One region of the Dickeya sp. CFBP 2040 genome, then DNA from elsewhere that is predicted to be linked to it. Evidence: predicted binding sites of a transcription regulator. Region 1 holds the regulator's gene; each other region holds the start of a gene.
The links. Region 1 encodes PhoB, which activates phosphate uptake and scavenging genes when phosphate is short. Its sites were predicted from a motif close to CTGTCATAAAACTGNCNNAT; they were not measured.

Region 1 (4,191 bases):
CTGTTTCTGTGTCTGCTGGAGTTGCAGCAGCGTCTCGTACCAACGCTGATGCGCCAGTATTTCTTCCCGGTGCAACGACAGTGATTGCTCCTGCTGGCGGATGGCTTCCAGTTGTTGCTCCAGTTCCTGGCGCTGTTCATCGCTCAGCAATTCCAGTGTGGCGACCTTTGCCCGCAAGGTTTCCAGTTGGCTCTGGGCCTCTTTATGCTTCTCGAATACCCGCTCTGAGATCTGACCGTAGATGTCGGTGCCGGTCAGTTCTTCAAGCAGTTCGGCCCGTTGATTGGCGTCGGCGTTGAGGAAAGCGGCAAACTGCCCCTGAGACAACATCATCGATTTGGTGAAACGATCAAAATCCAGACCGGTGATATCGGCGATCATCGCCAGTTTTTCGTTCACCTTATCAGTGAGAATCTTGCCGCTGGCACACAACGCCATCTCTACTTTGGGCGGTTGCAGGTTGCCTTCCGGGCTGTTGTGGGCGCGGTGCTGGCTCCAGAAGGCGCGGTAGGCGACGTTTTTCACCTCGAATTCGACTTCGGCCAGACACTCGGCGGTGTGGCGCGTCATCAGTTCGTTTTGGCTGGGGCTGACCTTCAGGCGTGGCGTTTGGTGGTACAACGCCAGGCAGATGGCGTCCAGCAATGTCGTTTTACCTGCACCGGTGGGACCGGTAATGGCGAACAGACTATTGTTGACGAAGGGTTCGCGGGTGAAGTCGATTTTCCATTCGCCCTGCAACGAGTTAAGGTTTTTCAGACGCAGGCTAAGAATCTTCATGCGGATGTCTCCTGTCGCTGTGCGTCTATCTCTTGCATAATCCGGTTGAACAATCCTTTCAGGCGTTGCTGATGCGCCTCATCCAGGTCTGCCTCCAGCGCCAGACGCCGCTCAAATACTTCGGCAGGCTGCAACTCTTCCAACGTTTCTTTCTCCAGTTGCACCAGCATTTGTTGCTGTTGTTCTCGCGCGCGACGCAGCAGCAGCACTTCCACATTCAACGGTTCGGTCAGCGTTTGAATGTGTTGTTGCATGTCGCTCAGGTAGTCCTGCGTGGCGATCTCAATATCCAGCCACACGGGTTTGTCGCCATGATAGTCACGGAATCCGGCGAGACGGCGTTCGATCTCCGGCAAATTGCCTTTCACCAGTTGCATAGGTTGTTCAGTCGGCACCGTCAGCGCAGTGACCTCTTGTAATTTGCCCTGTTCAAAGTGCACCAGATAGACCGATTTCTCATGATTCAACTCGTCAAAGCTTAGCGGGATAGGCGAGCCGCTGTAACGGATATGCTCGCATTGCGCCACCCGCTGTGGGCGATGAATATGACCAAGCGCAATATAGTCTGCCGGGGGGAAAGCTTGTGCCGGAAAGGCGTCTAACGTGCCGATATAAATATCACGCACCGAGTCGGAAGTGGCGACGCCCACTGTGGTGAGGTGTCCGGTCATCACAATCGGCAACGCCCGACCCAGCGTGGCACGCTGTTCGCAGGCAAGCTGGTAACTGTGCTGATAATGGCTGGCGATAGCATCTTGTAATGCTTGCTGTTTTTGTGCGCCAGACTGGCCTGCCTGGCTGGTGAGCAGGTCGCGTGCGCGCAGGAATGGGATAGCACACAACAATGCGCCTGGCTCGCCGGCACGGTTGTTCAGCACCAGCACCTGCTGGTGGATATCGCCCTCAAAGCCAGCCACTACCTGGGTATTCAGGCAGGCCAGCAGCGCGCGTGATTCGTTCAGCGTGGCGACCGAGTCATGGTTGCCGCCCATCACCACCAACTGGCAACCGGTGTGCTGCAACGCGACGACAAACTGATTGTACATTTCACGGGCGTAACTGGGCGGTGCGCCGGTGTCGAACACATCACCTGCTACTATTACTGCATCAACCTGATATTGCTCAACCTGCTCAACCAGCCAGTGCAAAAATGCCTGATGCTCAGGCGCACGGCTCCGGGTATAAAAGTACTGACCGAGATGCCAGTCAGACGTGTGAATAATTCGCATGAGACTCCCTGCAGGTGAGTGCAAACGACATGTTGTTTTTGGCGGTGTTGATGGACAACGGACCATCCGGGTACCGTTGTTATGGCAAAACGCCGCGTCTTTATCATCGGCGATTATAGGTGTGCAGTTTAGGGCATGTCCCATAATATCTAGTCAACCAGCGTGATAGGGGAAAAAATAAGCGCTACGGGTGGCTCTGGTCGCGGTAGTGAGGCCGCCGCCGGCGGGGCCGATTTTTCATAAATCTGTCATAAAACTGACGCATAATGCACACCGCACGCTAACCGTGACGATTAACGGCAGGATTGATATGGCAAGACGTATTTTGGTGGTGGAAGATGAAGCACCGATTCGTGAAATGGTGTGCTTCGTGCTGGAGCAGAACGGCTATCAGCCAGTCGAGGCTGAGGATTATGATAGCGCCGTTACCCGGCTGGCCGAACCTTATCCTGAACTGGTGCTGCTGGACTGGATGCTGCCTGGCGGGTCCGGTTTGCAGTTTATCAAACATATGAAACGCGAAGCGCTGACCAGAGATATTCCGGTCATGATGCTGACCGCCAGAGGTGAAGAAGAAGATCGGGTTCGCGGCCTGGAAGTGGGGGCTGATGATTACATTACTAAACCGTTTTCGCCCAAAGAGTTGGTCGCACGTATCAAAGCAGTAATGCGCCGAATTTCGCCGATGGCGGTGGAAGAAGTGATCGAAATGCGTGGATTAAGCCTGGACCCCTCTTCCCACCGGGTAACCACGGAAGAACACGCGCTGGATATGGGACCGACGGAGTTCAAGCTGCTGCATTTCTTTATGACGCATCCGGAACGGGTATATAGTCGTGAGCAGTTGCTGAATCATGTATGGGGTACTAACGTTTATGTTGAGGACCGTACTGTGGATGTTCATATCCGCCGCTTGCGTAAGGCGCTGGAAACCAGTGGGCACGACAAGATGGTTCAGACTGTTCGGGGAACTGGATACCGTTTTTCAACGCGTTATTGATAACGTGATTCCCGGAGAAAATCTGACGTGCTAGAACGTTTGTCGTGGAAAAAGCTGGCGATGGAGCTGGCTTTTTTTTGTTTACCTGGTGTGTTGCTGGGGCTGATCATCGGTTATCTGCCCTGGTTTCTGCTGGCGTCGGTACTGGCGGCGTTGTGCTGGAACTTCTACAACCAATTGCGCCTGTCTTACTGGCTGTGGGTTGATCGCAGCATGACCCCACCGCCTGGCCGCTGGAGCTGGGAACCGCTGTTTTACGGCCTTTATCAGATGCAACTACGCAACCGCCGCCGTCGGCGTGAGCTGGCGTTGCTGATCAAACGCTTTCGCAGCGGCGCGGAATCGTTGCCGGATGCAGTGGTCATCACCACTGAAGAAGGCGGGATTATTTGGTGTAACCGTCTGGCCCAGCATCTGCTTGGTTTTCGCTGGCCGGAAGACAATGGTCAAAATATCCTCAACCTGCTGCGTTACCCTGAGTTTACCCAGTACATGCAGCAGCAGGATTTCAACCGACCGCTAACGCTAACGTTGAAAAATGCCCACCACGTAGAATTCCGTGTGATGCCTTATTCGGAAGGACAACTACTGATGGTGGCCCGCGACGTGACCCAAATGCATCAGTTGGAAGGCGCACGGCGCAACTTCTTCGCCAACGTCAGCCATGAACTGCGTACACCGTTGACCGTGTTGCAGGGGTATCTGGAGATGATGAGCGATGAATCGTTGGATGGTGCGTTGCAATCTAAGGCGTTGCACACCATGCAGGAGCAAACCCGCCGTATGGATGGGCTGGTGCAGCAATTGCTGACGCTGTCGCGCATCGAAGCCGCCGCGGCTATCGATCTCAGTGAAAAGGTAGATATTCCGCTGATGTTGCGAGTGCTCAAACGTGAAGCGGATACCCTGAGTCAAGGACGTCACGAGATTGTGTTTCGCGTCAACGAACAATTGCAAGTGTTTGGCAACGAAGAGCAGTTGCGTAGCGCGGTGTCGAATCTGGTGTATAACGCGGTTAACCATACGCCACAGGGCACCCGCATTGAAGTGTGCTGGCAGCAAACACCGCAGGGTGCAGAATTTCAGGTTAGCGACAACGGTCCGGGCATTGCTGCCGAACATCTTCCTCGCCTGACCGAGCGTTTTTATCGCGTTGACAAGGCCCGTTCACGCCAGACCGGC
Region 2 (4,191 bases), on a different contig from region 1:
TGGTCACGCCGATTTCACCGATCAAATCCGCCACGTGACGCGCCTGTTTCACCAGTTCGTCGATAGTAGAGCCGGCTTCGCGCACCAGTACTGAACCCACTTCCACTTTTTCGACGCTGGCGGTAATCAACTCTTTGATTTCCTTGGCAGCGGAAGCAGAACGTTGAGCCAGATTTCTCACTTCGCCCGCGACTACGGCAAAGCCTCGGCCCTGTTCGCCGGCACGAGCGGCTTCGACTGCGGCGTTGAGCGCCAGAATATTGGTCTGGAAGGCAATCCCGTCGATAACGCTGATAATGTCGCCAATTTTGTGTGAGCTGGCAGAGATGTCTTCCATAGTACGGACGATGTTGCCGACCGCCTCGCCCCCTTTGGCGGCGGTTGAACTGGCTGACTGTGCCAGTGTGCTGGCATTACGTACCGTATCGCCGTTTTGGCGGATGGTTTGACTCATCTGTTCCATAGAGGCGGCGGTCTGTTGCAGGCTGGCAGCCTGTTCTTCGGTGCGCTGGCTCAGGTCGGTGCTGCCGGCGGCGATTTCACTGGCGCCGGTAGCAATAGATTCGCTGCTCTGGCGCACCTGAGTGACGATTTGCGCCAGTTTTTCGCGCATCTCGTTCATGGCTGCCAGCACGCTGTGGCTATCGCCATTTCGCAGGTCAACGTTGAAAGCCAGATCGCCGTCGGATATACGTTGGGCAACCGTGGCCGCGTAAGCCGGTTCGCCGCCCAACTGCCCTTTGACGGTACGGGTGATGAGCAAGGCGGTTAATGCGCCGAGCACGGTGGCGGCCAGCGCCAGCGCCAGCATCAGCGTGCCGTCAGAACGGGCGCTATGCATGGAGTCCGCCACCACATTCATGGTGATTTTCTTTTGAAAGTCGAGCATGTTGTCCAGTGCTTTGAACACGCCGTCCTGAGCGGTTTGCATGTCGTTGAGGATCAGGTTGCGTGCCTGATTACGCTGTTCCGATTGGTCGGACATCCCCAGTGCGACAGCTTTATTGAAGGCTTGTAAATAAGCCGGGCGCACCTGCGTCAGCTGGTTGAGCTGATCGCGAGTTTCCGGGGTATCCAGCCGTTCCGACAGTTGCTTGAGTACTTCGGTGTTGCGCGCTATCTGCTTGTCGATAAGCTGTTTTTCACGCGCAATGCGTTCGGGATCGTTACTGAGTGCAATATTGCGCACCAGACGGGAGTTGGTATCGAAGCCGGTTTTGGCTTCCTGAATGAGCATCATGTTGGTGAGCGTGGTGTTAGAGAGGTGGTCGATGTGGTCACCCAGTATGACCAGTTGTGTTCGACCAAACACGGCTACCAGCAAGCCTATCACGATGACCAGGGCGAATCCGGCACTCAGCATGGTGCCTAGCTTCATTCTTTTTAGCGCGTTCATAGATATCCTTAACGTTGTTTATTCCATGCGTTCATTTGGGACCTCGTCCAGGAGGTAAGTTAGCTCTGTATAATTTGGGTTAATTCTATTTGGTATGAATGTTTTTTTTAGTTCGTGCGATAGATCTCCTGTTTATTTCGCTTAACTCTCTAAATAAATAGATAGATAATAGTTTTATAAGAAGTGGTAAAAAGAACCACTAAAACAAATAACTAATATAAATAAGTGGTTAGGATTAAAAGCTAGAGTAAAGTTTGTTGGCTAATAAGAGTAAGTAATAGTACGCGTTTTGTCGAATCTAATGTGTTAAGTCCGTAAATAAATTACCAATAAAATAATATTGGGTGATATGTTTACTATTTTCCTTAAGGAACGACAGCAAAAAAGAAATCGCTGTGGTCAGAGAATAAACCACTTTACAGCCGTACTGCTGGTGTGATGCTCAAATAATACCGTTGTTGACATGTTGCGGTGCTGCTTCCGTTTGCTGGTCACTACAGCTAGCGGGTTCTCCATAGAGGCTGGTTCTCCATAGAGAAAGTAAAACTGGCAAGGACGGGTCTATAAGTGCGGTGTTTTTCTACAATTCACTGATTAAAAATAAGAAAATCATTACCTGCCACCTGATTCTTCCGGTCTTTCTTGATAGCGTGCAATCGTATGCATTTGTCATTTTTTTGTCATGAAGTGGTTATTTTTTTGTCATTTTTGCGTGTCATGTTACCTGCCGAATATCAAGGTGCGCTTTTTCGCTCATGGCGCTCACAACGATCAGTACTCGCATCCGCACCCACCATGATCTCAGGAGACAGCATGTTTCAACACGCTATCCGTAAAACCGCCGCCGTTGTCATTATGGCGTTGGCTGCCAGCGCACAGGCGCAGGCGGTTACCGAAATCCCATTCTGGCATTCGATGGAAGGGGAACTGGGTAAGACAGTTAATTCTCTGGCTGACCGTTTCAACCAGACTCACAGTGACGTCAAAATCGTGCCGGTGTACAAAGGCAACTACGAGCAGAGCCTGGCAGCCGGTATCGCCGCGTTTCGTAGCGGCAATGCACCCGCTATCCTGCAGGTGTATGAAGTGGGTACGGCGACTATGATGGCCAGTAAGGCTATCAAGCCGGTATACCAGGTATTCAAAGATGCCGACGTGCCGTTCGATGAGAAAATTTTCGTACCGACCGTTTCCGGTTACTACTCTGATGCCAAAACCGGGCACCTGCTGTCTCAGCCGTTCAACAGCTCCACACCAGTACTGTATTACAACAAAGACGCCTTCAAAAAAGCGGGTCTGGACCCGGAGCAGCCGCCGAAAACCTGGCAGCAGATGGCTGAGTATACCGCCAAACTGCGTGCGTCTGGTATGAAGTGCGGCTATGCCAGCGGCTGGCAGGGCTGGATTCAGATTGAAAACTTCAGCGCCTGGCACGGTTTGCCGATCGCCACTAAAAACAACGGCTTCGACGGTCTTGATGCGGTGCTGGAGTTCAATAAACCGATTCAGGTCAAGCATATTCAGATGCTGGAAGACATGAACAAGAAAGGGGACTTCACCTATTATGGCCGCAAAGACGAGCCGACCGAGAAGTTCTATAACGGCGACTGCGCCATGACCACCGCGTCATCCGGATCGCTGGCGAATATTCGTCAGTACGCCAAATTCAACTACGGCGTGGCGATGATGCCGTATGACGCCGACGTGAAAGGCGCACCGCAGAATGCGATTATCGGTGGTGCCAGCTTGTGGGTGATGAGCGGCAAAGACGCGGCGACCTATAAAGGCGTGGCGGAGTTCATGCAGTTCCTGTCTACGCCGGAAATTGCCGCCGAGTGGCACCAGAAGACCGGCTATCTGCCGATCACCACCGCCGCTTACGAGCTGACCAAACAGCAGGGTTTCTATGACAAGAACCCCGGTGCTGATATTGCCACCCGTCAGATGCTGAACAAAGACCCGCTGCCGTTTACCAAAGGGTTGCGTCTGGGCAACATGCCGCAGATTCGTACCATCGTGGATGAAGAACTGGAAAGCGTCTGGACTGGCAAGAAAACCCCGCAGCAGGCGCTGGATACTGCTGTGGAGCGCGGCAACGCACTGTTGCGTCGCTTCGAACAGGCGAACAAGTAATCATATTCCGGGCCGAAGGGAGTCGGCCACCCCTGTCTTTTCTTGAGAACCCTGTTTTCTGAGAGCCTTGTGCATGAGTGCTTCCCGCCCTGTTTTTGGCCGCAGCCTGTTGCCTTACCTGCTGGTGCTGCCGCAGCTAGCCATTACGGTGATTTTCTTTATCTGGCCTGCCGGGCAGGCGCTCTGGTATTCGGTGCAGAGCGTTGACCCGTTCGGCCTGTCCAGCCAGTTCGTCGGGCTGGAGAATTTCATCAATCTGTTCCACGACAGCTATTATCTTGGCTCGTTTTACACCACGCTGCTGTTCAGCTTTCTGGTGGCGGCATCGGGGCTGATGTTGTCGTTATTTCTGGCCGCGCTGGTGGATTACACCCTGCGTTTCAGCCGCCTGTACCAGACGTTGCTGATTCTGCCTTATGCCGTCGCGCCTGCCGTCGCCGCGGTGTTGTGGATGTTTCTGTTCAACCCCGGTCTGGGGTTGATTACCTGGTTGCTGCACCAGTGGGGCTATGACTGGAACCACGCCCAGTACAGCGGTCAGGCGATGTTTCTGGTGGTGCTGGCGTCGGTCTGGAAGCAAATCAGCTACAACTTTCTGTTTTTCCTCGCCGCGTTACAGTCCATTCCTCGCTCGCTGATCGAAGCGGCGGCGATTGACGGCG
Region 3 (4,191 bases), on a different contig from region 1:
GCCCATGCCGACGCGAGTACGGCGGCGCAGGTCGGTCAGGTTGTTAACCTGCAACGACTCCACCGCGTACCGCACCTCGCCTGCCGTCACGGCTTCACATTCGCACACCAGACTGCTGTCCACCCGCTGGCCGGATACCAGCGGCGCAGCACGATGTCCGTGGCGATAAATGGCGGAACCGCGCAATGGAGCAGATAACGGCGAAGCAGCCTGCGGCTGGTCTGCATCCGAGAGTTCAGAACCCGGCAACGGGCGTGACGCGGTGGTGCATTCAGCCCGATGGCCGAGCTTTTCACACACTTTGTTGGTGACCCATTCCGCCATCAGCCTGTAGGTCATCAGCTTGCCGCCGGTAATGGTGACGAAACCTTCCAGCCCGTCGCGGCTGGCATGGTCCAACAGCACAATACCGCGGCTGACGCTGCGCCCGGACGGGTCGTTATCATTCGCCACCAGTGGCCGCACCCCGGCGTAAGCGCGCAGAATGCGAGTCTGCGCCAGTTGCGGCGCCAGCAGGCTACCTTCACGGATCAGCGTGTCCACTTCCTCCGGGGTCACCGTCATGTGGTCTATCTGGTCGTAATCGATGCGGGTCGAGGTGGTGCCTATCAGCGAAATGGTATCACCCGGCACCAGAATGTCGGCATCAGCCGGTGGGCGACAGCGGTTAATCACCCGGTTATTGATGCGGTGGCCCAGAATCAGCAATGCGCCTTTGGCGGGGAACATGCGAACACTCAGGTCGGCGTACTCGGCAATGCGCTGCCCCCAGATGCCACCCGCATTAACCACTACCTGCGCATAAATTTCGCTGGCCAGGTGGCGTTTGTGGTCGAAAACGCGCACACCGACAACGCTCCCCCCCTGACGGATCAATCCGATGACCTCGTGATAGGTCAAGACTTCCGCGCCATGTTCACAGGCATCGATCATATTGGCGGCGGTCAACCGGAACGGGTCTACCGTGCCATCCGGCACGCGCACTGCACCAATCAGTGCCGGATTAGCGGCTGGCTCCAGTCGCAACGCTTCCTGCGGATCGATAGCCTGCGCCCGTATCCCCGCCTGCTGGCAGGCAGCAATAAACCGGGTTTGATAATCAAGATCATCCTGCGGCAACGTCAGAAACAGGCCATCAGTCGGCTCGATACAGTGACGGGCGATGCGTCGCAGAATCTGGTTTTCTTCAATACATTCACGGGCAGACTCCGCATCGGTGACCGCATAACGCGCCCCGCTGTGCAGCAATCCATGATTGCGACCCGTAGCCCCGGTGGCAATGTCGTGCCGTTCCAGCAACAGGCACCGCAACCCGCGCAACGCACAATCGCGGGCAGTTCCCGCGCCGGTAGCGCCACCGCCGATAATCACTACATCTGTTTCTCGCCGCAAACCGTTGTTCGCCATTTCCGTTTTACCTCAATCCGGATCATGCCTGTATATAGTGGGGCATAAACCGCCGTCAAAATGATTGATAAAGAACAAAAACACTCAAAAAACGAAAATTAAATCGCGAGACAACACCGAATATGTGATTCGAATCACTCAAAAATGAAAAATGGTTATTTCATTTGTGTTACCTAAAGCCCAAAATAGCGCCAGCCGTCATAAAAGTGTAACAATTGCGTATTGACTCACACTGAAGACAACGCGTATTCGCTACGCTGGCGAGCGTTATAGAAAATAACTATCGGGGATTGTTTATTTATGCTGAGTATTTTCAAGCCTGCGGCACATCGACCACGAGTGGCGGAACATCAGGTAGACCCACTCTACCGTCGGTTGCGCTGGCAGATATTTATGGGAATCTTTTTTGGCTACGCCGCCTACTATCTGGTCAGAAAGAACTTCGCACTGGCGATGCCGTATCTGGTCGAACAAGGCTTCTCCAAAGGCGATCTGGGCTTTGCACTGTCTGGCATTTCCATCGCTTACGGGTTTTCCAAATTCATTATGGGTGCGGTGTCCGACCGTTCCAATCCGCGTGTCTTTCTGCCTGCCGGCCTGATTCTGGCAGCCGCAGTCATGCTGTTCATGGGCTTCGTGCCGTGGGCGACGTCCAGCATCATGGTGATGTTTGTGTTGCTGTTCATTTGTGGCTGGTTTCAGGGCATGGGCTGGCCGCCGTGTGGCCGCACCATGGTGCACTGGTGGTCGCAGAAAGAGCGTGGCGGCGTTGTGTCTATCTGGAACTGCGCCCACAACGTGGGCGGTGGCATCCCGCCGCTGCTGTTCCTGCTGGGGATGGCCTGGTTCCACGACTGGAAAGCCGCACTCTATATGCCGGCGATTGCCGCCATTTTGGTGGCGCTGTTCGCTTTCGCCATGATGCGTGACACGCCACAGTCTTGTGGTCTGCCGCCCATCGAAGAATACAAAAACGATTATCCGACGGATTACAGCGAAAAAGACGAACAGGAACTGACGGCGAAAGAAATCCTCATGCAGTATGTGTTCCCCAACAAACTGTTGTGGTACATCGCCTTTGCCAACGTGTTCGTCTACCTGCTGCGCTACGGTATTCTCGACTGGTCGCCGACCTACCTTAAAGAAGTGAAGCACTTCGCACTGGATAAGTCGTCGATAGCTTACTTCCTGTACGAATATGCGGGTATTCCAGGCACGCTGCTGTGCGGCTGGATGTCTGACAAAGTGTTCAAGGGCAACCGCGGCGCTACCGGCGTGTTCTTTATGAGTCTGGTGACTATCGCCACCGTAGTGTACTGGCTGAACCCGGCAGGCAACCCCACTCTGGATATGATCTGCATGATCGTCATCGGCTTCCTGATCTACGGCCCGGTGATGCTGATCGGCCTGCACGCGCTGGAACTGGCACCGAAGAAAGCCGCCGGTACCGCCGCAGGCTTCACCGGGTTATTTGGTTACCTCGGCGGTTCGGTGGCAGCAAGCGCCATCGTCGGCTATACCGTCGATTTCTTCGGCTGGAACGGCGGTTTCCTGGTAATGATCGGCGGTAGCGTACTGGCAGTATTGCTGTTGATTATGACCATGATCAACGAGAAGAAACACAAGGAAGAACTGGCGAAGCGCGCCTGATCCCGTCATCCCGCTATGGTTTACTGACGATAAACCATACGCGTTATCCCCGCCGGACCGATCCGGACTGGCGGGGAGTTATCAGCAGCATGTCTATTTTAGCCACATCAACGCGCTTTATGCCCTGCTTTATCGGCAAGCCGATGTGGACGGCTTGTCCACCGACTTCCCAGACAAAGCCGTCGCCTTTCTGCATAACGTGCACCCGGCACCTCAGGCGTCATCGCCCAGATAAAGACGACGCAGGTACCCTGGCACCGCTTGCTCGATGTTGGTGCCAATCACGTCGTTGTCCGGCAGCATATCTTTCAGCCGCTGGTGGGCATTGCTCATGATGCAGCCTTTGCCCGCCATCGACAGCATTTCATAGTCGTTCATACCATCGCCGAAGGCGATGCAGTCCTTGATGGTGTAGCCGAGAATTTTGGCGACCTGCTCCAGTGCGTGACCTTTAGATACGCCGCCTGCCATCACTTCCAGACAATTCAGAGTAGAGAAACTAACGTTCACGCGATCACCCCAGCGTGCGTTAAGCGCGTCTTCCAGTGTCAGCAGCTTGTCGTGATCCTCACAGGTGAAGAACACCTTGCCGACGTCGTCCGTACCCAAGGTTTCCGGGTCGAACAGTGTGTAGCGGAACACCGTCTCGGCGAAAAAGCGCTCTTCTTCCGGTCTGGGACGGCACAAAAACCACTCATCGCCACGATAAACGTGGGTGAGGATTTCCGGGTGGTGATACACCATGCCATACAAATCCTGGGCGATATCGCGGTCAAGATTGTGGCTGAAAATCAGATCGCCATCGGTGTTATGTACCCGCGCACCGTTAGAGGTAATCATGTAAGCGCTGATCGCCAGATTATCGCGGATCTGCGCCACATCCATATGGTGACGACCAGTGGCAAACACAAAATGAATGCCCTGTTCCGTCATCAGGCGCAGGGTTTCTTTGGCATAAGGTGACAGGGTGTGATCGGGTGACAGCAGTGTGCCGTCAAGATCGGAAGCAACAATCGGGTACATATGTTGAAATTCAACCTCCGCTGGTGCCGGGCGGCATGGCCGCACAGACGTATTAATGATAATGATTGAAATGCTGCAAAATTCGCCCGAAGGCATCGGCCCGCATCGCAT
Region 4 (4,191 bases), on a different contig from region 1:
ATAACGTGTGGCATAAATACCCACAGATGTGATGTCATCAGGATCAGACACATACCAGCATCTGGAGGGTCATAATCCGGGAGGGAAGCATGATGATTAGTACATTTGCGCTTTTCTGGGCTTTATGTGTCGTCTGTGTCATCAATATGGCGCGATATTATTCTTCGTTACGAGTGCTGCTGCTGATACTGAGAGACTGTGACCCGCTGCTTTATCAGTATGTGGACGGAGGTGGCTTTTTCACCTCCCACGGGCAGCCCAGCAAGCAGTTACGGCTGGTTCGCTATATCTACGCACAACGTTATCTTGACCATCACGACCCTGAATTCATCCGTCGCTGCGCACGGGTGCGTGGTCAGTTTCTGCTGACTTCCGCCTTGTGCGGGCTGGTGGTAGTGAGCCTCGTTGGCCTGATCATCTGGCACTGAAGCGAGACACCAGCGGACGGCATAAACCGGTCGTGTTCCTATAAACCTATCAACCTATCAACTCATCAACGCTATACACGAAAAGCAGAAAGGCGACCTGGTGGCCGCCTTTCTTATTTGTCTTGCCTTGTCACCTTGCGGTTTCATCACCGCAGGTTAAATCAGTTTTAACGCCAGCCAGTAAAGCACGCCGGACAACAGCATCGATACCGGCAGGGTAAACACCCAGGCCAGCAGAATGCTTTTCACGGTTTTCCCCTGCACGCCGCCGCCATCGACGATCATGGTTCCGGCTACAGCCGATGAGAGCACATGCGTCGTGGAAACCGGCATACCGGTATAGCTGGCGATGCTAATCGAGATGGCTGCCGTCACCTGCGCTGAAACGCCCTGCGCGTAGGTCATGCCTTTTTTACCAATCTTCTCGCCAATGGTGACCGCCACGCGCTTCCAGCCCACCATGGTACCGAGCGACAGCGCCAGCGCCACGGCCACAATAATCCACAGCGGAGCATATTCCACCGTATACAGCAGGTCGCTACGCAAGTTATTGAGCAGGCGTTTATCATCAGCCGGAATTTCCGGCAGCTTGACGACGTGATCCAGCGTATCGGAGATACACATCAACAAGCGACGAACACGGGCTCTATCTTCCGCAGCCAGTTCACCGTAGCTTTTTACGTTATTCAGCAGACCCAGCGCACGGTCAATGGCGATCAAGGCGCGAGAGGTATCACAGTGAAAATCCGGTTTGTTGCCGGTAGACGGAATCACGTTTTCCGGAGCCGGGATCACCGGGTGCGACAAATCGATCACATGCGCCAGTGATGTTTGGTGAGATTGGTAATAGCTTTGCAGGTTCATCACCGCATCGCGGGTACGGCTGATATCGTAACCCGACGCATCCATATTCAGCACAAACCCGGCAGGCGCCACGCCAATCAGCACCAGCATAAGCAAGCCAATACCTTTCTGACCGTCGTTGGCGCCGTGAGAAAAGCTCACCCCCACCGCAGACAAGATCAACGCCGTACGGGTCCAGAACGGCGGCTTGCGCTTACCATCCTGTTTCTCGCGTTCGGCTGGCGTCAGGTGAACGCGCTGACGCTTCTTATTGCTGCTCCAGTAACGACGCAGCAGATACACCATCAACCCGGCGATGATCATACCGACCACCGGCGATACCAGCAGCGACAGGAAAATGCTAACGACTTTAGGAATATTGAGCGCATCCACCACCGATGTATGGGTCACCAGCGCATTGGTCAAACCAATACCAATAATGGCACCGATCAGGGTGTGAGAACTGGAAGCCGGCAGCCCGAAATACCAGGTCCCCAGGTTCCAGATGATCGCCGCCAACAGCATAGAAAACACCATCGCCAGCCCGTGAGTAGAACTGACATTCAGCAGCAAATCGGTTGGCAGCAGGTGAACGATGGCATACGCCACGCTCAGCCCCCCCAGCAATACCCCAAGGAAATTGAAAACACCGGCCATGACAACCGCCAGTTGGGCACGCATCGCACGGGTATAGATAACAGTAGCCACCGCGTTGGCGGTATCGTGAAAGCCATTGATAGCTTCGTAGAACAGGACAAACAGCAGAGCGAGAATCAACATTAAACCGGTATGGAAATCAAGCCCGGCAAATAAATGTAACATATGTGTTAGGCCATGTAGTGGTCATGAACGCGGCGCATTATCGGTGACAAGCTGAAACGGGAAAAGAAAAATATGACATTATTTTGACTTAATTTACGCCAACCCTGCCGTTGATAACCATTTAATTAATTAAAATCAATGCATTATTACTCTTTATCATAAACACATTTTGTTACCTGAAAAAATAACACGGGTTCCAGCGAAGGCGCGGCCTGATGCAAGGCTCGCCTTGTCAGGTGATCTGCAATCGGACATCACCTATAATCGGCCACCCACTAATCAGCGGGCGGCATAGCAGGAGAACAACGTGGAACAGTTTGACGTAATCATCATTGGCGCAGGCGCAGCTGGGTTATTTTGCGCGGCACAGGCAGGCCAGAAAGGGCTGCGTGCACTACTGGTGGACAACGGCAAAAAACCGGGCCGCAAAATTCTGATGTCCGGTGGTGGACGTTGCAACTTTACCAATCTGTACGCCGAACCTGCGGCTTACCTGTCGCATAATCCGCACTTTTGCAAATCCGCCCTTGCCCGTTACACCCAGTGGGATTTCATCAGTCTGGTAACCCGCCATGGCATCGCGTATCACGAAAAAACCCTTGGCCAGCTATTTTGCGACGATTCTGCGCAACATATTGTCGATATGCTGATGAAAGAGTGCGAAGCCGGTAAGGTGACGCTGCGCCTGCGCAGCGAGGTTGTCTCGGTGGAAAAAAACGCGCAGTTTCAGGTGCAGCTCAGCACCGGGCCAGTGCAGGCGCGCGCGCTGGTCATCGCCACCGGCGGACTATCGATGCCGGGATTAGGCGCTACACCGTTCGGTTATCAACTGGCGGCACAGTTTGACCTCAATGTGTTGCCAACCCGCGCCGCACTGGTACCGTTCACCCTGCACAAGCCGCTGCTGGAACAGTTACAGGCGCTTTCAGGCGTGTCGGTGCCAGCGGTAGTGAGCGCTGAAAACGGCACCATATTCCGCGAAAACATTCTGTTCACTCACCGCGGCCTGTCCGGCCCGGCGATTCTGCAACTGTCCAGCTACTGGCAACCGGGGGAATTCGTCACCATCAATCTGTTGCCTACGATTGATCTGGCTGAGTGTCTTAATGCCGAGCGTCAGGCACACCCGAACCAGAACCTGAAAAACACGTTGTCGAAGTGGTTGCCGAAGCGGCTGGTAGAATGTCTGCAAACATTAGGGCAGTTGCCGGATGTCACACTGAAACAACTTAATAAGCCGCAGCAAATCGAGGTAGAAACCACACTGCAACAGTGGCGGGTTCAGCCTAATGGTACCGAAGGCTACCGCACCGCGGAAGTGACGCTCGGCGGCGTTGATACCCGCGAACTGTCGTCAAAAACAATGGAAACCAGCAAGGTGCCGGGTCTTTACTTCATCGGCGAAGTGGTGGATGTCACCGGTTGGCTAGGCGGCTACAATTTTCAATGGGCCTGGAGTTCCGCCTGGGCGTGCGCGCAGGCATTGGATAATTGAGTCATGGGTTAGGGTTAATTCGCCCCTCCTGATTTGAGCATCTGGGCAGTAGCCTGAGCCTCAATCGTTAATTTTATATTCTTTCATTTTCCGCCAGAGTGTCGTTGGGCTGATACCAAGAATGACAGAGGCTTTTATTCGATCACCATCAGTTTTCTTTATTATATGACAAATCAGTTTTTCCTCTTGTTTCTTTAATAAACCCACCTCTTCCGATCCTGCATCTTCAGTAAAATCATGCGTATCGGAAAGTGTAATTTTACTTATATTACGCAAAATATTTTCATCAACAACATCAACATTAATCAAAACGATTAGTCTGTATATTATTGCCTGTAATTCCCGAATGTTTCCTGGCCACGAATAATTACTCATGAAATCTACAGCATCATCAGTGAATGTGAGATTTTTACCCTGTCGGGATAGCAGATCATGAATAATCAGCATTACATCATCAGATCTTTCATGTAAGGCAGGCAATCTTAATTCAAGGATATTAATTCGATAGTATAAATCCTGCCTGAAGTCCCCGGATTTCACCAGCTCACTCAAATCCTTATTGCTGGCAGTGATCAGTCGAAAATCAGCCGCAATCAACGAGTC

Region 2: ugpB (sn-glycerol-3-phosphate ABC transporter substrate-binding protein UgpB) is a predicted target of PhoB. The motif match lies at 2,061-2,080, and genes of this name have one in related genera.
Region 3: glpT (glycerol-3-phosphate transporter) is a predicted target of PhoB. The motif match lies at 1,603-1,622, and genes of this name have one in related genera.
Region 4: pitA (inorganic phosphate transporter PitA) is a predicted target of PhoB. The motif match lies at 2,164-2,183, and genes of this name have one in related genera.

Annotation. Positions count from the first base shown of each region.
Region 1 covers NZ_JAAVXH010000084.1:86,579-90,769, reverse strand. The annotation lists gene Dpoa2040_RS11460 (AAA family ATPase) at 1-780, opposite strand, end outside; gene sbcD (exonuclease subunit SbcD) at 777-2,009, opposite strand; gene phoB (phosphate response regulator transcription factor PhoB) at 2,320-3,009, shown strand; gene phoR (phosphate regulon sensor histidine kinase PhoR) at 3,037-4,191, shown strand, end outside.
Region 2 covers NZ_JAAVXH010000078.1:16,697-20,887, reverse strand. The annotation lists gene Dpoa2040_RS10235 (methyl-accepting chemotaxis protein) at 1-1,396, opposite strand, end outside; gene ugpB (sn-glycerol-3-phosphate ABC transporter substrate-binding protein UgpB) at 2,210-3,529, shown strand; gene ugpA (sn-glycerol-3-phosphate ABC transporter permease UgpA) at 3,603-4,191, shown strand, end outside.
Region 3 covers NZ_JAAVXH010000096.1:98,212-102,402, forward strand. The annotation lists gene glpA (anaerobic glycerol-3-phosphate dehydrogenase subunit A) at 1-1,407, opposite strand, end outside; gene glpT (glycerol-3-phosphate transporter) at 1,708-3,057, shown strand; partial or broken gene glpQ (glycerophosphodiester phosphodiesterase) at 3,152-3,292, shown strand; gene yigL (sugar/pyridoxal phosphate phosphatase YigL) at 3,271-4,080, opposite strand; gene pldB (lysophospholipase L2) at 4,133-4,191, opposite strand, start outside.
Region 4 covers NZ_JAAVXH010000086.1:19,929-24,119, forward strand. The annotation lists gene Dpoa2040_RS11580 (hypothetical protein) at 1-51, opposite strand, end outside; gene uspB (universal stress protein UspB) at 93-428, shown strand; gene pitA (inorganic phosphate transporter PitA) at 585-2,093, opposite strand; gene Dpoa2040_RS11595 (NAD(P)/FAD-dependent oxidoreductase) at 2,401-3,588, shown strand; gene Dpoa2040_RS11600 (sigma 54-interacting transcriptional regulator) at 3,649-4,191, opposite strand, start outside.